4 regions of the Paenibacillus pasadenensis genome follow, and region 1 is predicted to be linked to each of the others. Evidence: riboswitches for the same ligand, from Rfam matches in the RefSeq annotation. Region 1 holds a riboswitch; each other region holds the start of a gene.
The links. A riboswitch is a leader RNA that binds a small molecule or an ion and turns the genes downstream of it on or off. The one in region 1 is predicted to bind cyclic di-AMP.
Positions count from the first base shown of each region.

Region 2: it holds a riboswitch for cyclic di-AMP, as region 1 does, so the genes downstream of both, B8V81_RS19060 (hypothetical protein) here and B8V81_RS07070 (TrkH family potassium uptake protein) in region 1, are expected to answer to the same signal.
Region 3: it holds a riboswitch for cyclic di-AMP, as region 1 does, so the genes downstream of both, B8V81_RS00125 (resuscitation-promoting factor) here and B8V81_RS07070 (TrkH family potassium uptake protein) in region 1, are expected to answer to the same signal.
Region 4: it holds a riboswitch for cyclic di-AMP, as region 1 does, so the genes downstream of both, B8V81_RS10545 (C40 family peptidase) here and B8V81_RS07070 (TrkH family potassium uptake protein) in region 1, are expected to answer to the same signal.

Region 1 is NZ_NFEZ01000003.1:805,602-811,315, forward strand. It holds gene B8V81_RS07060 (LysR family transcriptional regulator) at 1-730, shown strand, start outside; gene B8V81_RS07065 (potassium channel family protein) at 771-1,448, opposite strand; gene B8V81_RS07070 (TrkH family potassium uptake protein) at 1,470-2,822, opposite strand; cyclic di-AMP (ydaO/yuaA leader) riboswitch at 2,893-3,077, opposite strand; gene B8V81_RS07075 (CPBP family intramembrane glutamic endopeptidase) at 3,325-4,947, shown strand; gene uvrC (excinuclease ABC subunit UvrC) at 5,026-5,714, opposite strand, start outside.
Region 2 is NZ_NFEZ01000004.1:2,233,394-2,239,107, forward strand. It holds gene B8V81_RS19050 (FAD/NAD(P)-binding protein) at 1-727, shown strand, start outside; gene B8V81_RS19055 (universal stress protein) at 825-1,481, opposite strand; cyclic di-AMP (ydaO/yuaA leader) riboswitch at 1,810-2,008, shown strand; gene B8V81_RS19060 (hypothetical protein) at 2,171-2,602, shown strand; gene B8V81_RS26310 (potassium-transporting ATPase subunit F) at 2,703-2,783, shown strand; gene kdpA (potassium-transporting ATPase subunit KdpA) at 2,808-4,475, shown strand; gene kdpB (potassium-transporting ATPase subunit KdpB) at 4,506-5,714, shown strand, end outside.
Region 3 is NZ_NFEZ01000001.1:22,554-28,267, reverse strand. It holds gene B8V81_RS00135 (HD domain-containing protein) at 1-718, shown strand, start outside; gene B8V81_RS00130 (TatD family hydrolase) at 732-1,505, shown strand; cyclic di-AMP (ydaO/yuaA leader) riboswitch at 1,686-1,909, shown strand; gene B8V81_RS00125 (resuscitation-promoting factor) at 2,146-3,300, shown strand; gene rnmV (ribonuclease M5) at 3,448-3,996, shown strand; gene rsmA (16S rRNA (adenine(1518)-N(6)/adenine(1519)-N(6))-dimethyltransferase RsmA) at 3,993-4,871, shown strand; gene yabG (sporulation peptidase YabG) at 4,959-5,714, shown strand, end outside.
Region 4 is NZ_NFEZ01000004.1:185,544-191,257, forward strand. It holds gene B8V81_RS10535 (M15 family metallopeptidase) at 1-530, opposite strand, end outside; gene B8V81_RS10540 (cryptochrome/photolyase family protein) at 580-2,091, opposite strand; gene B8V81_RS10545 (C40 family peptidase) at 2,224-2,727, opposite strand; cyclic di-AMP (ydaO/yuaA leader) riboswitch at 2,733-2,891, opposite strand; gene B8V81_RS10550 (hypothetical protein) at 3,127-3,354, opposite strand; gene B8V81_RS10555 (hypothetical protein) at 3,608-4,456, opposite strand; gene B8V81_RS10560 (M1 family metallopeptidase) at 4,485-5,714, opposite strand, start outside.

The DNA.
Region 1 (5,714 bases):
GCAGCTGCGCCAGATGCATCGGCAGTATCTGCTCACGCTGGCCGAGTTCAAGCAGACCCACCGCTTCACGCTGACGATCGGCGCCAGCCTGACGACGCTGCAGACGACGCTGCCCGACCTCATCCAGGCGCTGACCGCCAGCCATCCCGAGATCGACATCAAGGCCGTGACCGGCAAGACCCACGAGATCGTCTCGCTCGTCCGGGACCGGAAAATCGAGCTCGGCCTTGTGGCATCCGTCATCGACGATCCGCAGCTGCACTGCGTGAAGCTGTTCGACGACCATCTCGAGCTCGTGCTGCCGCGCGGGCGCATGCTGTCCGACAAGCTCGCGATCGGCGACCTGAACGGGCTGCCGATGATCCTGTTCTCCAAGGGAACCTGGTTCCGCACGCTTACCGACGAGCTGTTCGACAAGTTCCGCCTGCATCCCGACGTGCGCATGGAGATCGACTCCTTCGAGGCGATCCTGCGCCTGCTGCATACATGCGGAGCGGCGACGCTGCTGCCGCGATCGTACATCCGGCCGCAGATGGCGGAGGACAACGACCTCATGCTCGTGCCGCTGCCGGAGCTGAAAAAGACTCGGCGCACGACCTCGCTCATCCACGGCGATCCGTCGCTGCTCGAGCCTGTCGTCCGCCAATGGATCGCGGAAGCGGCGGCCGGCTACGCGGCGCGTTCAGGCTTGCCGCTGAGCGCCCGCAGCGGCCTGCCGGGCCAGCCGTAGCCGCTTGCCGGCTCGGTCCGCCGCAGCCGGATGCCCTCAGTCAGCGCTCGCTGACCATGTTCTCGAAGTCCTCGATCCCCTCGTTCGTGCCGATGACGACCATGACGTCGCGCTCGGCCAGCACCTGCTCGGCCTTGGGCGCGATGATGATGCCTTGCGGCTTGTTGACGGCTACGATGCTGCAGCCGAACCGCTTGCGCGGATCGATGTCGGCGAGCGTCTTGCCCGCCAAGCAGCGCGGCACGGACAGCTCCGCCACGGAGTAATCGGAGCTCAGCTCGATGTAGTCGAGCAGGTTCGGCGAGACGAGCTGATGGGCGACGCGGATGCCCATATCGCGCTCGGGATAGATGACCCGATCGGCGCCGAGCTTCTCCAGCACGCGCCCGTGCAGCTCGCTGACCGCCTTGACGACGACCTTTTTGACCCCGGCGTCCTTGACGAGGATCGCCGTCATGATGCTGGCCTGGATATCCCCGCCGATGGCGACGATGCAGCAGTCGAAATTGCGGATGCCGAGCGCGCGCAGAGCCTCCTCGTCCGTCGAGTCCGCGCAGGCGGTATGCGTGAGCGTGCCGCTCAGATCGTCGACGAGCTCCTCGCTGCGGTCGATGCCGAGCACCTCATGGCCGAGCTGCACGAGCTCCTTGCCGAGGCTGGATCCGAAACGGCCCAGTCCGATGACGCAGAATTGACTTCCTTTGGCTCCCTTACCCATTGTCTCTCTTTCTTTCCTTTCCTATCCGATGATGATCTTGCCTTCCGGATGCTTGTAATATTCCTTGCTGGCCTTGGGCCGGAGAGCGTACGCCATCGTCAGCGGGCCGAGCCTGCCGGCGAACATGACGAAGCTGATCACGAGCTTGCTGACATCCTGCAGCCCCGGCGTAATGCCGGTGCTCAGCCCGACCGTGCCGAACGCCGACACCGTCTCGAACAGGATGCGCAGGAAGTCGCGGTCCTCGAGCGTGCAGAGCACCATCGTCGAGGCGAGCACGATGGCGATCGACAGCATCGTGATCGTCAGCGCCTTGAGGATGCGCTCCTTGGCGAGCCGGTAGCGGAACAGCACGATGTCCTCCTTGCCCCGGAGCATCGCCCACATCGCCGCCGCGAGCGTCATGAACGTCGTCGTCTTGATGCCGCCGCCGGTCGAGCCGGGCGACGCTCCGATGAACATGAGGAGGATCATGAAGAACAGGCTCGCCTGGGTCAGCGCTCCGATGTCCACCGAGTTCGGTCCGGCGGTGCGCGTCGCGACCGATTGGAACAGCGACGCGAGCAGCTTGCCGCCGAGGTCGAGCGGTCCCATCGTGCCGGCATTCCCGTATTCGAACAGGAAGATGACGGCCGTCCCGAGCGCCACCAGGCCGCCGCTTGTCAGCAGCACGACCTTGGAGTGCAGCGTCAGCCGCCGATGCCTGCGGAAGTCGACCAGATCGGACAGGACGATGAAGCCGAGGCCGCCGAGGATGACGAGCGAGACGGTGACGAGATTGACGAGCGGATCCGCGACATAGGCGGTCATGCTGCTGTAGTTGCCCATGATGTCGAAGCCGGCGTTGTTGAACATGGACACCGCATGGAAGATGCCGTAATAGACGGCCTGCCCGGGCGGCATGTCGGACAGGAAGCGCAGCGCATACAGCAGCGCGCCGCAGCCCTCGATGACGAGCGAGTACAAAAGGACGCGGCGGATCAGCCGTACGATGCCCTCCATCGAGCCTTGGTTCATCGCCTCCTGCAGCAGCAGCCGCTCCTTGAGCGAGATGCGCTTGCGCAGCACGAGCGCGAACAGCGTCGCCATCGTCATGAAGCCGAGTCCGCCGATCTGGATCATCACCAGGATGATGAGCTGGCCCGCCAGCGAATAATGCGTTCCGGTGTCGACGACGACGAGGCCCGTGACGCAGGTAGCGGATGTCGCCGTGAACAGCGCGTCGATCCAGCGCGTCCTCAGGCCGTCCGCGGTCGCGAACGGCTGCATCAGCAGCAGCGAGCCGAGCGCGATGATGAAAGCGAAGCCGGCGATCAGAATCCTCGGCGGGGAAGGGATGAGCAGCTGCCTCAGCTGCAGCCTCCAAGCGGTCATAGGCGGCCATTCTCCTTTTTTTGCACACGACAAATAGGCACCGGAAACACCCGGTGCCCAGCGCCTGTGTGAGTCCTGTCATGGAAGCCTCCGAGGTTAGCTGACGGATTCGGGCGTGACGGCCGCCCTATCCCCCCGGAAAAGTTCCGAGCGGAATTCACCCCTGCGGATCGGCTGTCCGGCTCCACGAGCCGCCGTCCGCGCTGGTTCCCCCGTTCCCGGCGCTTGTCGTCCGGAATTCGGCAGTTTAAAGTTCTATAGGATCGGATTTGATTATATAGGATAAAGGACAGGTTACCAAATGCGTCCGCAGGCGTTGGCGGCCGATTTGCTTCGTTTTTGGAGGCTGGCGGACATTGCGGAGGATGCTAGCCCCTCCGCGCTCGCTCTTTTGCCCGCTGGCTCGTCCGCGCGGCCGGGCGGCATGGATAAAAGGAAAGCCGCTGTGGTAAGGTTAAACCATGGATCCAACCAGGCAGCGCCATCAGCAAGGAGGACTTCGATGAATTCATCCCATCTTGACCAGGCTTTTCGAAGATACGTTTGGTGTGGCGCAATCGGAGCCGCTTTATTCCTGCTGCTGCAGGTCATCCCCTCGGCAGCCGGAGTCGGCGCGGAGAGCGAGCCGGTCCACCCGGTCAGCCGCGGGCAGGCGATGGCGGCTGCGGCCGACTTTGCCCAGAAGCAGCTGCGCGCGCTGCCCCAGAACGCCCACGCGGTCCATCAGGCCGACAGGCTGATGGCGGGCTATGTGGCGAAGGAGAAGCTGGGCAAGACGCTGGACAGCAGCGCCGGACTCAAGGTGCCCGTCGATGTCTGGCAGGTGACGCAGAACTTCGACGACGGCCGGCGGCTGCTCGTCGAGATCGGCATGACGAGCGGCAAGCTCGTCGGCTGGAAGCAGGTGCTCGGTCCGACCGGAGGCGACGGAGGAAGCTCCGCGCTGGAGGGCGAGGCGCTGGACCGGACGGTCCAGCGACAGGCCGACGAGCTCGGACTCGGCCAGCTGCGACGCTCGGGCCCGGCCAAAGAGGGCTCCGTCCGCTACGAGGCGGCGGCGATCACCGTCGGCGAAGCGGGCCTGATCGTCCTCGCCGCCGGCGAGCGCCTGGAGGGCGAGATCAGGCTGACCCGCTTCCAGCCCGTCTACGAGGTCCCTGCCTCCTACGCCGCCTATACGATGGAGCAGGACCGGCTCGGCGAGCAATTGTCGCTGCTCGGCAATCTGCTGCCGTCCGGTATCATGACGCTGCTGGCCATCGTCTACGCCATCGTCATGAGGCGCTTCACGTCGTTCCGCCGGGGCTGGGCGCTGGCGCTGGTCTTCCTCGCCTTCTACACAATCAACAACTTCAATCTGCTGGACGGCTTGCGGGCGATCTACGGGGGCGAGGTCAACGCAGAGCTGGCGGCGATGGCCCAGCTCGTCTTCATGACGGCGCTCACCTTCGTCATGGCGGTCGGAGCGTACTTCTCGCTCGTGGCCGGAGACGGGCTGTGGCGAGCCCAGGGCCGGCCGCTCTGGACCGCCGGCTCGGAGCCCGGCTTCGGAGCCGAGGCGTGGAGCGCGATGAAGCTTTCCTACGCGTTCGCCTTCCTGCTGCTCGGCCTGCAGACGCTCATCCTCGGCGGTCTCTCGGCCGCCACAGGCGCCTGGGCGACGACGGACGTGACCCAGTCGCCGTACAACATGGCGGCGCTCTGGCTCATGCCGCTGCTCGCATGGTGCGCCGCCATCCAGGAGGAGGCGGTGTACCGGCTGTTCGGCATCGGCCTGCTGATGAAATGGATCAAAAATCCGTTCCTCGCCTCGCTCATCCCGACGGTGATCTGGGCGCTCGGCCATGTCACCTACCCGATCTATCCGTCGACGACGAGGCTCATCGAGCTGACGATCCTCGGCCTGCTGTTCTCGTACCTGTTCCTGAAATTCGGCTTCTTCACCGCCGTCTTCACCCATGCGGTCATGAACAGCGTGCTCATGTCGATGTCCCTGTTCATGACCGGCCGTCCGGCCGAGACGGTCGCCGGCGTCATCTACATCGTCGCGCCGATCGCCGTCGCGTGGCTGATGCGGCGGTACGGCCTGCAAAGGCGCGCGGCCGCCTATCCGCCGCCGGCCTGACGCGGCCGGCGCAGACGAAAAAGACGAAGCGGACTCCCTCCCGCTTCGTCTCTTTTTGCTGGCCGGCCGCCCTCGCCGCTACTCCTCGCGCAGCGCCTCGACGATGCGCTCTGCGAGCTTGTCGCCGATGCCGAGCGGACGGAAGTCCTCGGCCTTCGCCTCGCGGATCTTCTTGAGCGAGCCGAAATGCCGCAGCAGCTGCTTGCGCCGCTTCTCCCCGATGCCGGAAATCGAGTCGAGGCGCGACTCGGTCATCGACTTGCCGCGCTGCTCGCGGTGGAACGAGATCGCGAACCGGTGCACCTCGTCCTGGATGCGCTGCAGCAGGTAGAACTCCTGGCTGTCGCGCGGCAGCGTCACCGGCTCGGGCGGGTCGCCGACCATGAGCTGCGCCGTCTTGTGCTTGGCGTCCTTGACGAGACCGCATACCGGCACCTGCAGCCCGAGCTCGTTCTCGAGGATGTCGTTGGCCGCGCTGATCTGACCCCGCCCGCCGTCGACGACGATCAGATCCGGCAGCGGCAGCCCTTCCTTGAGCACCCGCTCGTAGCGCCTGCGGATGACCTCGCGCATCGTCTCGTAGTCGTCCGGCCCTTGCACCGTGCGCACCTTGTATTTGCGATACTCCTTCTTGTCCGGCTTGCCGTCGGTGAACACGACCATCGCGGATACCGGGTTCGTGCCCTGGATGTTGGAGTTGTCGAACGCCTCGATGCGGCGGATGTCGGTCATTCCCAAATAGGCCGCGAGGCCCGCCTGAGCCTTGA
Region 2 (5,714 bases), on a different contig from region 1:
GTTCGACAACGCCAGCTTCGCCTTGGCCGCGGGCGTCGCGGAGGCGCATGTATTCGTCCGCCGGCCGGAGCTGCCGCGCATCAATCCGATCCGGCAAATGGAGCACTCGGGCATGATCGAGCATTTCCCGCGGCTGTCCGACGAGGACAAGTACGCCGTCATGGCGCATTTCTTCAAGCACAACCAGCCGCCGACGAACGACACGTTCCAGCGGGCGGCCGCCTGGCCGGGCTTCCGGCTCCATGTCGGAGCGCCCTGGCTCGCGGTGCGGACGGAAGGAGAGCGGGCCGTCGTGACGACGCCGCAGGGCGAGGAGTCGTTCGACTTCCTCGTCGTCAGCACCGGGCTGCTGACCGACCCGGCGCTGCGTCCCGAGCTGCGGCTGGTCGAGCGCCATATCGCCCGCTGGGGCGACCGGTACGAGGCGCCGGCGGACATCGCCAGCCCGGTGCTCGACGCCCATCCGTATTTGACGCCGGGCTTCGCCTTCACGAGCCGGGACGAGGAGGGCGCGTCGCGGCTGCACGGCCTTCACACGTTCAACTACTCCGCGATGATCAGTTGCGGCCTATCCGCCTCCGCGCTGTCGGGCATGCGCCATGCGATACCGAAGCTCGTGTCGGAGGTCGCGGGCGGGCTGTTCCTCGACGATCGCGAGCGGATTCTGGATCAGTTCTACCGGTACGACGAGCTGGAGTTCACGGGCTGGATGGATTCGTTAAGCTGATCTTACGCCCGGCGACCCGGTCTGCCAAATAAAAATCGCGTAAAAACGTCTCCTTAGGGCGTGTTTGCAATCCCGCTTCGGGTTATGCAAACACGCCCTAGCTTCTGCTCCGCCAGAAGGCCGGGAATTCGGGATCGACGACGGCGCCGTGACGCACCTTGAAGGCGCGGCTGCGGCTGCTGCCGTCCTTGAGCTTCAGCAGGCCATGCTCGAACTCGGTATCGCGGCTGCGGAAAAAGACGCCGGAGCATCCATTCTTGTCCAAGGTCCTCTGGATGACGTAGCCGCCGTCCCGCGCGGCGACCGCGACGCGGACGCCGCGCTCATGGGTCCGCTCCAGCTCCTCGTCCAGCCGCTGCACGGCGACGACATGCAGATCGGTCTGGCCGATCCGGCGCAGCAGCGCGTCGACGAAGGAGCCGTGGAACCGCTCCTCCCAGCGCGTCGGCACGGGCTGGCCGACGACGATCTGCGTCATGCGCTCGATCATCGCCGTATGCGCGATCACGTCGACGGCCTTGCGGCCTGCGGACGGCACCGCCCGGAATTCCGCGCCTGCTTCGGCCGCGGCCTCGCGCCAGACGCGCTGCCATTCCTCCTGCGCCGAGCCGGGCGCCGCCTCGACGTCCGACACCACGCTCAGGACGACCAAGCGGCTGCCCGCCGCCGCGGCAAGCTCGGCGCCGCGGCGGATGAGGCGCTCTCCGTGCGGGCCGTACGACAGGCAGACGAGGATGTGTTCCGATTTGGGCATGGCAATTGCTCCTTCGCTTTTTTTTGCTGCTCATCCTACGCGACGAGAGGGCGGTCTGTAAAAGGCGGCGCAGGCGGAATTCAGCCGTCCCGCTTCATGTAAGCGCGACCATCGCCTTCGTTTGCCGAGAATGAAATCGGCGATGGAGGCGGGTTTTTGGCATGCGTCGAGATGAATTCGAGAGAATGAGCGAGATTCAGAGAGAGAAATGGAGATCGATCGGCCTTTCTTGCTCGACAAGCGCGATCGCGGCCGGATTTTCGCCGCTGGCCCGGCTTTACTTTCCGAAAAGTCCGGGTGTAAGATTCGTCTCAGCTAGCCAGACCAGCTTTTGACAACGCTGAGTTTCCGAAATGGAAAACGGGGGAACCAAGCGGAGCCTGCGGCCGCCGATGTGAGAGTCGGCCGCCGCGGCTCCAGGGGTGAATCCTGGGGGAGCGGATCCATGGAATCCGTCTCCCTCGGGTAGGGCGACTCTCACCGTCCGAATCCGACAGCTAACCTCGTAAGCGCAGGAGGCGGCGCGCGCCATAGCGCGCCGTGCTCCGATCGGGAGAGAGGATGATGACGCTTGTGATCTGACCAAGACCACAGGGGCCGCTGCCTCTGTGGTTTTTTGCGCGCTTTTTTCCAAAGCGGATCCCGGTCCGCAGCCGTCCGCCGCCCTCGCCACCCGAAGGAGAACCACCATGGATCTCGATCCCGAAACGATACTCGTCTCGCCGGCCACAGCGGCCGGCGAACGCTTCCTGATGCAGCTGAAGCGCATGCGGATTCCTTGCGCCGCAGTCGTCAACAGCCGCCGCGAAAGGCAGCGGCTGGAGCGCCTCGGCTTAGGTCGAATCATGCAAATCGATACGGCCGAAAAGGACCGCAATCCGGCGCCTGAATGCCGATGCGGCAACGTCTACCTGTTCGAGAGCAGCCTCGCTCTCTGCTGCCGCTATGTGCAGATTTTCCGCGGCTGGACCGGCCGCAGCATCTTCGTCGTCACGCAAGGCCGCGGCTCGGGCGGCGTCTACAAGTCGCTCGGAGCGGATTATGTCATTCATACAAACGGGCAGGACGTCTTTTACCTCATTCAGGACGAAGCCCGCCAAGACAAGGAGCCATTCACATGATGGATATCGGCATGCTCGCCTTGCTGATCGGATTGACCGCCGCGATGCTCGGCCTGCTCGCCTGGTGCGGCAAGCAGGCGCAGGAAGGACGCGAGGAACGATGATCGCGCTCCTGTGGGTTGTCGTCGCGGCCGTGTTCCTCTACCTCGTCTACGTCTTGCTTCACCCCGACCAATTCTGACCCAAGAAGGAGCCACCTCCCATGATGGCAGGACTATCCATCGCAATCACGCTGCTGCTCGTGCTGCTGCTGGCCAAGCCGGCGGGGCTGTATCTCTATCGGGCCTACAGCCTGGAGCCGACCGGCCTCGACCGCGTCTTCGGCCCGGCGGAGCGGCTGATCTACCGCCTCGGGGGCATCCGCCCCGGAAGCCAGAGCTGGAAAGCCTACGCCGCGGCGCTGATCGTCAGCAACGGCGTCATGCTGCTGCTCGTCTACGCCGTCTTCCGCACGCAAGCCTATCTCCCGCTCAATCCGAGCGGGATCGCGAACATGGAGCCGCGGCTCGCGTTCAACACGACGATCAGCTTCATGACCAATACGAACCTGCAGCATTACAGCGGCGAAAGCGGCTTATCCTATCTGTCCCAAATGATCGCGATCGTGTTCATGATGTTCGTCTCGCCGGCGACGGGGCTGTGCGCGGCGATGGCGTTCATGAGAGGGCTGGCCGGCAAGCCGATGGGCCATTTCTTCGTCGATCTCGTGCGCTCGATCACGCGGGTGCTGCTGCCGATCGCTTTTGTGCTGGCGCTCGTCTTCGTCGCGCTCGGCGTGCCGCAGACGCTGGAGCCGTCTGCCGCCGCGCAGACGCTGGAGGGCGGGGAGCAGACGATCGCGCGCGGTCCGGTCGCCTCGCTGCTCGCCATCAAGGAGCTCGGCAACAACGGCGGCGGCCATATGGGCGTCAACTCCGCGCATCCGTTCGAAAACCCCGACGCGATCAGCAACCTATTGCAGATGCTGCTCATGCTGCTCGTGCCGACGGCGCTGCCGTTCGCGTACGGCAAGCTCGTCGGCAATCCGAAGCAGGGGCGGGTGCTGTTCGTCTCCATGGCGCTGCTGTTCGTCGTCATGCTGGGCGTCTCGCTGACGGCCGAGCAGGAGGCGAACCCCGCGATCGCGGCGCTCGGCTATGATTCCGGCCAAGGAAGCATGGAAGGAAAGGAAACCCGCTTCGGCGTGCCGCAATCCGCGCTCTATTCAGTCGTGACGACCGCCTCCGAAACCGGCGCCGTCAACTCGATGCACGACTCGTTCACGCCGCTCGGCGGCATGGTGCCGCTCATGAACATGATGCTGAACACCGTGTTCGGCGGCTCCGGCGTCGGCCTCATGAACGTGCTGCTGTACGCGCTGATGGCGGTGTTTCTCTCCGGCCTGATGGTCGGCCGGACGCCGGAGTTTCTCGGCAAGAAGCTGGAGGGTCGCGAAATGAAGCTGATCGCGCTGACGCTGCTCGTGCAGCCGGCGCTCATCCTGCTGCCGACGGCCGCCGCTCTTTATGCTTATCCCGATACGATCTCGAACCCGGGCTACCATGGCCTTACCCAGGCGCTCTACGAGTTCACGTCGTCCGCGGCCAACAACGGCTCCGGCTTCGAGGGACTAGGCGACAATACGCCGTTCTGGAACCTCAGCACCGGCATCGTCATGTACCTGGGGCGGTACGTCTCCATCATCACGCTGCTTGCGGTCGCGGGCTCGCTCGCCGCCAAAAAGGCCGTGCCGGAGACGATCGGCACGTTCCGCACCGATTCGGCTACGTTCGGCGCCGTCTTTCTCGGCACCGTGCTCATCGTCGGCGCGCTGACGTACTTCCCGAGCCTCGTGCTGGGGCCGATCGCCGAGCAGCTGACGCTGAAGCCATAGCCGAACGGACAGAAAAGAGGAGAGCTAGCCATGAGCCAAAATAGATCGACGCTTGGCGGACCGATCGTCCGCCAGGCTCTGAAGGAATCGGTCCTGAAGCTGGATCCGCGGGTGATGGTCCGCAACCCGGTCATGTTCGTCGTCGAGATCGGCTTCGCCGTCACGCTGCTGCTCGCCGTCGTCCCGGATGCGTTCGGGGGCGGCACGCCGGCCTGGTTCAACGTCGTCGTCGCCGCGATCCTGCTGGTGACGCTGCTGTTCGCGAACTTCGCGGAGGCGCTGGCGGAAGGCCGCGGCAAGGCGCAGGCCGACTCGCTCAAGCGCTCCAAGCGCGACGTCGTCGCCTTCCGCGAGAGCGGCTCGGCGGGCCTCAAGGAGGTGCCGGCGAGCGAGCTGCGCAAGGGCGATGTCGTGCGCGTCGAGGCCGGCCAGTGGATTCCCGGCGACGGCGAGGTCATCGAGGGACTCGCGTCCGTCGACGAGTCCGCGATCACCGGCGAGTCCGCTCCGGTCATCAAGGAGGCGGGAGGCGACTTCTCCTCCGTCACCGGAGGGACCAAGGTGCTCAGCGACTCGATCCGCGTCCGCATGACGAGCGATCCGGGCGAGTCGTTCCTCGACCGCATGATCGCTCTCGTCGAGGGAGCGAAGCGGCAGAAGACGCCGAACGAGATCGCGCTCAGCACGGTGCTGACGAGCTTGACGCTTATTTTCCTGATGGTCGTGGCGAGCCTGCCGTTCCTCGGGGGCTTCCTCGGGGTGAAGCTGGAGGTGCCGGTGCTGATCGCCCTGCTCGTCTGCCTCATCCCGACGACGATCGGCGGCCTGCTGTCGGCGATCGGCATCGCCGGCATGGACCGCGTGACGCAGTTCAACGTCATCGCGATGTCGGGCAAGGCGGTCGAGGCGGCCGGCGACATCAACACGATCATCCTCGACAAGACGGGCACGATCACGTACGGCAACCGGATGGCGAGCGAGTTCGTCTCCGTCGGCGGCTGGAGCGAGACGGCCGTCGCCGAGTGGGCGCTCGCCGGCTCCGTCAAGGACGAGACGCCGGAAGGCCGCTCGGTCGTCGAGCTGGCCCGCAAGATGGGGCTGTCGGCGGACCCGGCGCTGGCCGAGGGCGGGGAGTGGATCGAGTTCCGCGCCGAGACGCGGATGAGCGGCCTCGATCTCGCAGATGGACGATGCGTGCGCAAGGGCTCGGTCGACGCGGTCAAGACGTGGGCCAGGCAG
Region 3 (5,714 bases), on a different contig from region 1:
CCATCAGGGGCGGATCGTCGTCAAGGGGAGCGGGATGCACGCGGTGGAGGATTATCTCATGAGCCGGTATCAGATGTACTGGCAGGTGTACTTCCATCCGGTGACCCGCAGCTCGGAGATCATCCTCCGGAAAATCTTGCTTCGCGCCCAGGAGCTGTGCCGCTCGGGCTATCCGTTCGGGTGGATTCCGGATCCGATCGTCAAGCTGTTCCAAGGCCAGCTCGATGTTCCTTCCTACCTGAAGCTCGACGAGGCGCTCGTGCAGACGGCGTTCGTGGCATGGACGGAAGAGGAGGACAAGCTGCTGTCGCAGCTGTGCTCGCGGTTCCTTCATCGCAAATTGTACAAGTATATAACCTTCGAGAAAGAGCATGAATCAGAAGCGCAGCTGTGCTTCGAGGAAATGGCGGCGGCGGGAATGGATCCGGGCTATGAGCTTGAAATTGATTTCCCGTACGATCTTCCTTATCATGTGTATCGATCCGCGACCGAGGGCCTGACCGATGGAGGAAGGGGCAAGCCACCCATCCTGCTGCTCGAGCCGAGCGGAGCCGTAACGGAAATCTCGCTGCGCTCCGATGTCGTTCCCTCGATCACGGGCATGCACCGAGGCCATTACCGCCTGTATTATGATGAAGAAGCCGCCGGACGGATCCGGCATAAGCTGAAGCCGCGTACGGCGGCCCGTCTGGGCTTGGAGCAGAGCGGCGAAGCATGAAAGGAGTCGAACCATGAAAGGAATCATCGACACGCACACCCATATGGACTCACCGAAATTCGACAACGACCGCGCCGAAGCGATTCAGCGCGCGCGGGAAGCCGGCGTGGAGCTGCTGTTCAATGTCGGCTTCAACCGGGAAACGATCCCGACGACGCTGGAGCTTGCCGAATCTTATCCCTTCGTCTACGCCATCGTCGGCTGGCATCCGACCGACACGGCCGATCTGCGCGAGGGCGATCTGGCCTGGATCGAGTCGCTGATGAGCAATCCGAAGGTCGCCGCGCTCGGAGAAATCGGGCTCGATTATTACTGGGACACCTCGCCGAAGGAGGTCCAGCAGCAGGCGTTCCGCGACCAGATCGCGATCGCCAAGCGATGCCGCAAGCCGATCGTCATCCATAACCGCGACGCCCATGAGGATGTCGTCCGCATCCTCCGCGAGGAGAAAGCGGAGGAGGTCGGAGGCATCATGCACTGCTTCTCCGGCAGCTGGGAAACGGCGAAGCAGTGCCTCGACATGAACTTCTACATCTCCTTCGGCGGACCGGTCACGTTCAAAAATGCAAGGGTTCCCAAAGAGGTGCTCGCGCAAGTGCCGATGGACCGATTGCTGCTCGAAACGGACTCTCCTTACCTCGCTCCGCACCCCCATCGCGGCAAGCGGAACGAAACCTCTTTCGTCACGCTCGTGGCCGAAACGGCTGCGGAAATAAAAGGTAAATCTGTAGAAGAAATCGTTTCCATCACATCGGCAAATGCAAGAAAATGTTTCCAAATTTCTTAAAATGGCGTGATATCGGATGAAAAAAGACTTGTGGAGGAGAAAGATTGACCTTTCCTTGAATAAAACGTCCGTCATCGCCCGAAAACCCTCGATTTTGAATCTCAGAGGATTTTATCGTGTCTTTACAATCGCTTGAAGGAAACGGTATGATTCAACACAGAGCTTTGAGTGATGCAGGATTTTCATCATTCGCTTAATCTCCCCGAACGGGGGGAGCGGGGGAACCATCGCAGCAGAAGGGGACGCAAGCCGTACATACCGAAGGGATGACGCTTGACCGCCAGACAAGCTGTACTTTTCCAGGGGTGAATTCGCCGGGACCACGAGCAGGGTCCTTGAGCCGATAGGGCAGCTCTCTTGCCCGAACCCGTCAGCTAACCTCGTAAGCGCATATAAGAGAGATCAACCTCGTGCTCCACTTCCACCTGATCGTGACCACCCGGGAAGCCACGAAACAGATCCTCTGTCGACGGCTTCTTTTTGTTTGAATAATGAATTATACGTCGACATAGGGTTAACGGTGGAGGTGAGGCGAGGCTGCCAGCGGCGTGCTGCTCGGCACGTACAAAACCTAATAGTCGCGTCTTGAATTATCATGCGTAACACGAGGCGGCGGGGCTATGTAAGGAGGACCGAAGAAGTGGGCGCTATCCCTTTAAAGGAAACCCATGTACAACGATCATCCAGCAAGTCTTTCCAATGGCGATGGAAGCATGACAACCTGCGTTTGATTATCCTTAGCATAACGATCTCACTCGCAATGACTTTCATGTTTTTGGTGTTGCTGAAAGGGACGTCGGAAAAAAGCGTCTCTCTGGTGCTGAACGGGCAGGAGAAAATCGTAAGCACGAGCCATTCCTCGCTCCAGCAGCTGCTGGAGGAGCAGGCGATCGCGGTCGGACCGCATGACGAGCTGTCGATTCCGCTCGGCGCCGCGCTTCAGGAGGGCGACCGCATCGTGATCGACCAGGCGGTGCCGGTGACGATTCTTGCCGACGGCAAGGCCCTGCAGGTGAAGACCACCAAAAAGACCGTGGAAGCGGCGATCGGAGAATCCAATATTGCCGTACGGGAGCAGGATAAAGTATTCCCGAGCTCCGAAAGCAAGCTGAAAGCCAACATGACGATCCGCGTCATGAGAATCGACAAGCATCAGATTACGACCAAGCACGACATCCCGTTCACCGTCGTCCGCAAGCAGGACGCTACCCTGGAAAAGGGGCAGCTCAAGATGGTGAAGGCCGGCCAGAACGGCCAACTCGTCAAAACCTTCGAAAAGGTGTACCAGGACGGCAAACTGGTCACGAAGACTCTGCTCGCCAAATCCATGGAGAAACAAGCCGTCAGCAAGGTCGTGGCGGTGGGAACCAAGGAAAAGCCCAAACCGAAGCCAGCGGTCCTGACCGCGGCATCCTCATCTCCAGCCCTAGCTCAGACCAAATCCGGTCTCGATCTCAAAGCCAAGAAAGTTCTCACCAACGTTACCCTGACCGCGTATACCGCCGGATTCGCCTCCACGGGCAAATCCAAAGGCGACCCCGGTTACGGCGTCACCGCCTCCGGAGCGAAAGTGTCCGAAGGGCGCACCATTGCAGTCGACCCGGACGTCATCCCGCTGGGATGGTGGGTGTATATAGAAGGCATCGGCTTCCGCCGCGCCGAAGATACGGGCGGAGCGATCAACGGCAAGAAAATCGACGTGTTCTACGAAAGTGAATCCTACGTGAAAAAATTCGGCAAGAAGCGAGGCTATACGGTCTATGTCCTTGGACCGACCAAGCCGAAGCTGAGCTGATCTTTTGCGAGCGGGCCCGCTGTTTTTCAGCGGCCCGTTTTGGGCGTTTATAAGGAAATAGCGGGGAGTAAGGGACGGCGAAAGGGTCAAAGCTAGTTGTGATCTTTTACCCTGTCGCAAGCAAGCGGAACCAAAGGAGACAAGCCAGTGATCAAGGAAATCATCGTGGTCGAGGGCAAGGACGACACGACGGCGGTCAAGCGGGCCGTCGAGGCCGATACGATCGAGACGAACGGCTCGGCTGTCGGCGAGGAGGTGCTCCGCCGGATCGAGCTGGCGATGGAGCGGCGCGGCGTCATCATCTTCACCGACCCCGACCACGCCGGGGAACGCATCCGCAAGATCGTCTCTCAGCGCATTCCCGGCTGCAAGCATGCGTTCCTGCCTCAGGAGGACGCCCTTTACCGCGGAGACATCGGCGTCGAGAACGCTTCGCCGGAGGCGGTGCGGCGCGCGCTCGCATCCGTGCGTACGGAAGGCGCGGCCGGCGAGCCGGAAATCACCCATGCCGATCTGATGGAGGCGGGGCTGCTCGTCCATCCGGATGCCGCGCGGCGCCGGCTGCTCATGGGCAATCGGCTCGGCATCGGCTATTGCAACGGCAAGCAGTTCATGAAGCGCTGCGCAAGCTTCCGGATCAGCCGGAAGGAGTTCCGCGAGGCGCTGGAGCAGATGAAGGAGGAAATCGGATCATGACCGATGTAGCGACACCGAGAAGGACGAAGGAAATCATCGAGCGGCACGGATTCTCCTTCAAGAAGAGCCTGGGCCAGAACTTCCTGATCGACCCGAACATCCTGAACAAGATCGTGTCGGCCGCAGGGCTCGACAAGACGAAAGGCGCGCTCGAGATCGGTCCCGGCATCGGCGCCCTGACCGAGCAGCTCGCCCGCCAGGCGAAAGCGGTCGCCGCGGTCGAGATCGACCAGCGCCTCATCCCGATCCTGCAGGAGGTGCTCGGAGCGGAGGAGCATGTCTCGGTCGTGCATGCCGACGTGCTGGAGCTCGACCTGCAGCAGCTGTTCCGCGACAAGTTCGCGGAGACGAGCGCGGTCAGCGTCGTCGCCAACCTGCCCTATTACGTGACGACGCCGATTCTGATGAAGCTGCTCGAGCAGCGGCTGCCGCTGGAGAACATCGTCGTCATGATCCAGAAGGAGGTCGCCGAGCGGATGGCGGCGAAGCCGGGCACCAAAGCCTACGGCAGCCTCAGCGTGGCGGTGCAGTACTACGCGGTGCCGGAGCTGGTCTGCATCGTGCCGCATACGGTGTTCATCCCGCAGCCGAACGTCGACTCGGCGGTCATCAAGCTGGCGATGCGGGACAAGCCTGCGGTCGAGGTGGCCGACGAGGACTTCTTCTTCCGCACGGTGCAGGCGTGCTTCGCGCAGCGGCGCAAGACGATCCACAACAACCTGTCGTCCTGGCTCGGCAAAAACCGGCGCGAGGAGCTGACCCGCGTCCTGCAGGAGACGGGCATCGACCCGGTGCGCCGCGGCGAGACGCTCTCGCTGCCGGAGTATGCCGCGCTCGCGGCGGCCCTCGAGCGGGAAGGCCTGAAGCAAGCCTGACCTGATGATTTGAACCCCCCGGTTTCCGATCCGGCTGTCACCATTCGCCCTCATTGCCCATAGGCTGAGGCTAGAGGTGATGGCACAGTGGAAACTGGGGATTTTGTCGTTCGGCGATCCTATGGAGGAGACGTGCTTTTCCGGGTGGAGGCGGTTTATGGGGATACGGCCATACTTAAAGGATCGGATTACCGTCTGCTCGCGGACGCGCCGCTCGCCGACCTGGAGAAGGTAGCGAACCCGGAGGAGCTGGGCGTCACGAAATCGCTGAGAAGCAAGGTGAAGGCTTCGAACCGGCGCATGAGCGCGGAACTCATCGACCATGCCTTCGCCAGCGAGCTCGACTACCGACCGGAAGAGAAGCATGCGTATTTCGACCTGCCGGGCAAGGTGCTGCATCTCGATGGAGATGCGAACTACATGCGCAAGAGCATGCAGTTGTACAACCAGATGAACGTGCCTGCTCAAGGGCTGCACGTGGCGGAGAACCAGATGGCGGACCTGCTCTATCGTCTGCTCCCGCAGGTCAAGCCGGACATCGTCGTCATCACGGGCCATGACGGGCTGCTCAAGACGCCGGGCCGCAGCGAGCTGTACAGCATCGGCAGCTACAAGAACTCGCAGAACTTCGTCAACGCGGTGCACGTCGCCCGCGAATATGACAAGAACCGCGACAACCTCGTCGTCGTGGCCGGCGCCTGCCAGTCCTATTACGAGGCGCTGCTGCAGTCCGGAGCGAACTTCGCCAGCTCGCCCGGCCGCATCCTGATCCATGCGCTCGATCCGGTCTACATCGCGATCAAGGCGAGCTACACGTCGATCCGCGAATGCGTGAACCTGCCG
Region 4 (5,714 bases), on a different contig from region 1:
AAGCCGAGCCGCTTGGCCATGTCGGCGACCTCGAGCCAGTCGGCCCGGCCGTTCTTGTTGCCGTCGTACTCCATGTCCCAGATGATGTCGCCGGAGCGGTCCTTCAGGGCGAAGTCGATCGCGAGCCCGTAGTTGTGGAACGACTCGCCGCCCTTGGCATGGGTGACGATGCGGCCCTCGCGATCCCGTCCCTGGGCGTAGATCTCGTCCTGCTCGGCCTCGCTGCGGAAGCCGTCAGTGAACACGACGGCGATGCCGGCGGCCTTCGCCTGGGCGGCGAGCCGCTCGCTCGCCGCCCGAACCTCGGGATGCAGGCCGGCGACGGGCGGCACGTCGCGGTACAGGCCTTGCGGCACGATCTTGTCGAACGCCCGCGGCAGCTCCAGCTTGAGCAGGGCGAGCGTCCCGGCGGCCAGTCCGGCGACGATGAGCAGCCCGCCCAGCGGGCTCCGCTTGCGTCGCGGCTTGCGCCGGACGGCGGCGCGGGCGTCTGCCCGGGCGGGGGCTGGTGTCGGTCGAGGCATTCCCATGTGCGTCTCCTTCGCTGGCGTAGTCTTGGTTGCGCCTTGTCTATGTGTTCTAATGAAGACGATCGAGCGGGCGGGAAGGCTTCGCGAGCAGCCGCTTGTACGTCTCGATGGCGCGGGCGCGCGACGCCTTGAGGTCGACGACCGCCTGCGGCGAAGGCTCGTGCACGGCGGCGGCGGACCATCCGGCCCGCTCGGGCAGCCAGCGCCGGATGTAGGCGCCGTCCGGATCCCAGCGCTTGGACTGGACGACCGGATTCATGATGCGGAAGTACGGAGCGGCGTCGAAGCCGAGCGAGCTGCTCCACAGCCAGCCGCCGCGGTTCAGCGTAGCGTCGTAGTCGAGCAGCTGCTCGCGGAACCATCGCTCTCCCGCCGTGAACGGCGCCAGCAGGTTTTTGCACAGGAACATCGCCGCGATCATGCGCAGCCGGTTCGGCAGCTCGCCGGTCGTCCGCAGCTGCGTCATCGCCGCGTCGATGAGCGGGATGCCGGTGCGGCCTTGCCGCCATGCCTCCGCATGCCGCTCCGTCAGGCCGGACAGGTCGACCTGCTCCTCATAGCGGAAAAAGTCCGCGTCGAACCGCGCCTGGTACAGGTAGAACTCCCGCCAGGCGAGCTGGCGGATCCAGCTCTCCGCGCCGGAGCGCGCCGCCGCGGCCGACGGATCGCGCGGCGCGGAGCCCGGGCCTTCGCCGCTGCCCGGCAGCGCCAGCTCGAGCTGGCCCGCGGCGTCCGCCCGCCAGTCGGCCGCTCCGCCGAAGGCAAGCGGCTCGCGCCCGTCCTCGGTCCGGGCGGCATCCAGGGCGAGGCCGTAGGCGCGCCGGGCCGACAGCGCGCCGACGTTCAGCCAGCGCGAGAGGCCGCTCCCGGCATCCAGCGCGTAGCGGTCGCGCAGCTCCTCGTACGCCTGCAGGCTGCCGCCGAGGAACCGCTCCAGCTGCCGCTCGGGCCGCTCGTCCTCCGGCACGGGGGCCGCGAGCAGGCCGGCCAGCTCGCCCGGCACGCTCCAGCTGCCGCCGCCGGAGAGCCGGGCGATCGGCAGGCCGCCGGCAGCGACGGCCGGAGGCGGCGCGAGCCGCGAGCGGACATAACCGTTCCACGCCCGGTAGAACGGCGTGAACACGCGGTACGGCTCTTTTCTTCCCGTCTGCTCCTGGAACGCGTCCAGATCGGCGAGCGGCACGTCCTCCAGCGCCGTCCAGCGCACGCCCCGGCTGCGGCAGACGGCGGCGAGCCGCTCGTCCCGCCGCCGCGCATAAGGCGTATGGTCGGCGGTGACGACGACCTCGCGGATCGGCTCCCGCTCGAGCAGCTCGTCCAGCACGAGGGCGGGATTGCCGTGCAGCAGCTGCAGCTCGGCTCCTTGCGCCGCATAATCCCGCAGCAGCAGACCGGCCGCCCGCAGGAAATGCCGTCCGGGATGGGACTCGGCGCGGCCGTCCCCGAGCTGCGCCGGGTCGAGGATCAGCGCATGGATGCCCGGCATGCCAAGGCTGGCGGCGTAGTCGAACGCGCGCAGATCGCCCGCTCGGAGATCCTTGCGGTGGATGAACAGATACATGTCCTTGCCTCCTTGGATCGGCCGCGGCCGATCATGCTCTTTCCGTACTACCCTGCCGGAATGCAAACAAACCGCAGCAGGCGCTCCGAGGGGAGGCTTGCTGCGGTCTGCTCGTCCGACTTCGAAAGGCTTTTAATCGACGTCCGGACCGCCGTCCGGCTGGTCGGCAGCGTCGTCCGCGTACTTCTCGAACGTCTTTTCGTCCATGACGCGGCGGGCGGACATATAGCGCTTGGCGTAGTAGGACTCGCTCAGCTCGCTGATCGTCACGCCTCGGCTTGAGGAAGCGTGAGCGAACTTGCCGTCGCCGACGTAGACGCCCACATGGGAGACGCCCTTGCCGCTCGTATTGAAGAACACGAGATCTCCCGCCTTCAGGTCGTCTTTGGCGACCTTCTTGCCCATGGCCGATTGAGCCGCGGACGAGTGGGGGAGCGTGATCTTGAACTGCTTGAACACGTAGGACGTGAAGCCCGAGCAGTCGAAGCCTTTCGAGGTGGTGCCCGCCGACTTGTACGGCGTGCCGATGACGTCGCTGATGACGCCGTCCATTTTGGATCCTGCCGATGCGCTTTGCGCGCCTGCCGAGAACAGCAGGGCAAGTCCGAGTGCGATTGCTGCGGCTTTCTTCTTCAAAGCTGAAGTGCTCCTTCCAGAGCCTACGAGGTTAGCTGTGGGGTTCGGTTGAAGGTTCCCTATGATTTCTCGGCCTTCCTGCCTTGCGGCGAGGAGGGCGAAATCAATTCACCCTGAGATGGTTCCCCCGTTTCCATAGTCATGGAACTCGGCATGTTTGAACTGCTTCTGGAAGTGGTATTCTTTTCTTTAAGCTATTTTCCTCCCTTTCCCGACATTTTCTCATAATTCTCATGTTGAAAGAGACAAATGACAGCGCTTGCTTCGGGGGCTGGAGTCGAATCGACGCCTCTGCCGGCGGGCCGCTTCGGCTCTGCCGCATCGAAAAAAAGCGCCCCTCGCGAGGGGCGCTTTTGCGGTCGGCGCGTCGTTCGCGCCGGAGCGATCCGAATCGGGGGATCAGGCCGTGTACAGCGAGTTTTCCATCAACGTGAGCAGCTTCGTGCGCATGCCCATCAGGCGGGTCAGCGCGGCCTCGCTGAGGTCGAGCCCTTCCGGGCGCAGGCGGGCGTGCTCGCTCTGCAGGGCTTCCAGCTCCTGCGCGTTCCGGTAGGCGCCGGCGCGGTCCAGCAGATCGCCGGTCGCTTGATGCAGCTGCTCGTAGTAGGCGTAGATTTTTTCGGTCATGGTCAATCTTTCCTCTCTCTCTAAAATGAAACTCTCCTCTAGCATGTCCTGCATTCGATGGCTTCTATGCTCCATTAAAGCTGCGGATGATGATCGTACGATCATCGGCAGATGAAGGTTTGGTGTTCGCGGGGCGGTGCCGGGGCGGCGCTGCGCGGCCGGCCTGGATGTTATATACACCGCATTCGGGTCCGAAAAACAAGACAAAATTGTCAGAGAATTTACACAATTATAGGATGGACATTCGGATTTGTCAACTAACCTGACGTCCTCCGGCATCTGGCTTGTCGGACCAGCAGCTGTACTGCGCGGAGAGGATCCAGACGTCGATCAGCGTGCGGACGAAATGATACCCTTGCTGGATGACGATGGCGGCAAGGCCGGCCCAGGCCATCGCCCCAGCGCTGACGCCGGCTTGCAGCAGGCCCGACAGCAGCAGCAGGACGAGGCTGACGCCTGCCAGCGGCAGCAGGCGGCGCAGCGCCTGGCGGAAGCTCGCCCCTGCGCCCAGGCCGCTTGCCGCGCCGAACTGCAGGCTGAGGATCAGCACATGGAGCAGTCCGATCCAGAGCAGCCACGCTCCGGCCCAGGGCAGCGCGTCCGCGGCCAGCTGCGGCAGCGAGCTGTAGTGCTGGAAGCGTTGGAAGCCCTCCCGCGCAAGCCAGACGGCCGGAGCGAGCGCGAGCGTCAGCTCGGCGGCAGCGAGCAGGATGAACGGCTTCCAGCAGACGCGGATGCCCTCGAGGAAGCGCGTGCCTCCTTCGGCTCCGGATTCCGCGGCATGCCGCACGGAGTAGGCGAGTCCGGCGCTCAGCAGCGGACCGAGCAGCAGGCGGGCGAGCAGCAGTCCGCCCAGCAGCCACAGATACGGATGGGCCAGATCCGTCTTGAGCAGCCGGAACTGCGACTCCGCCCAGAAGATCGCGTCTGCGCCGGTGGCGGCTCCGTCCGCCCCGGGATAGCGCTGCACGAGCGGGCGCACGACGGAGTCGACGAGCCGGTACAGGAAGAAGCCCCACAGCAGCCGGTACAGGAACAGGAAGGCGGCGATCGGCAGATGCTTGACAGTCAGCCCCCAGCCTTGCTTGAGATAGGTGGACACGGGATCACGCTCCTTTCTTCCGCCGCCCTCACCAGGCGAACGCTCCTGCGAGCCATTCCAGCGCCTTGACGATGCCGAGGCTGATCCGCACCCGCTGGTCCGCCGGCGCCTCGGCGCGCAGGAAGTTGTTGATCTGCCGGTTGTCCAGCACGTTGAGCCGATCCGGATCGACCGCCGCCCACAGCAGCGGGGAGGAGGAGGTCAGCTTGAAGCTCGTGTCGGCCTCCACGCCGTCCCACATGCGCTCGATCGTCCGTCCGTCGGCGAAGCGGAAGCGGATGTTCACCGGGCCGTATACGCCGTCGAGGCGGCGGATGACGACCTGCGACTCGTAGCCGGGCTTGCCGCCGCCGCTTTCCAGCGGGGAGACGCGGATCGAGTCGACCGCGTAGTCGGCCGTCTGGCCGCCATAGACGAACTGGCTGAAGTAGTCGTCCCAGCTGTCCTTGGTCACCTGCTCCACGACCCGCTTGAAGTCGGCCGTCGTCGGATGCTTGAATTTGTACTGGTTGAAATACGTCCGCAGGATCTTGTTCATCATCGTCGGTCCCGTCCGCTGCTCGATGCCGGTCAGCACGAGCTTCGCCCGGCTGTAGACGTTGTCGGCGTAGCGGCCATGGGAGCCGTACGACCAGGACAGCAGCTTGAGCGGAGCGGGATCGGTGACGTAGCTCGCCTCCAGCGCGGTGCGCGGCTCGACGCCGTACTCGCTTTCCATGATCTTGTCCTCCGAGTAGGAGGTGAAGCCCTCGTCGAGCCAGGCTTCCTCGAATTCATTGGACGCGACCATGCCGTACCAGTACTGATGCCCGATCTCATGCACGACGGTGCGCTCGAGGCTGTAGCCGGGATTGTCCGTATCGGCGCCGAAGGCGGTCACGAGCGTCGGATACTCCATGCCCCCGGCGCCGTTCGCGGCCGTGGGAGGGACGACGATCGACAGCGTGCTGTAGGGATAGGCGCCGTACCACTGCGAGTACTTGGCGAGAGCCGACTTGGCCGCATGCATGTAGCGCTCGGCCAGCTTCTTGTGGAGCGGGTCGAGGTAAAGCTTGATGCGCACGCCGGGCACGCCCGGCGCGGAGAACGCCTCCTCGCTGTAGAGGAAGTCCGGCGAGGCCGACCAGGCGAAGTCATGCACGTCCTCGGCGTAGAACGTGAACGTCTGGCCGTCCTTGGACGCCTCGGCGGGCTTCGTCTGCACGCCGGTCGCCGCCACCTTGTAGCCGGCCGGCACGTCGATCTTGACCGAGTAGAG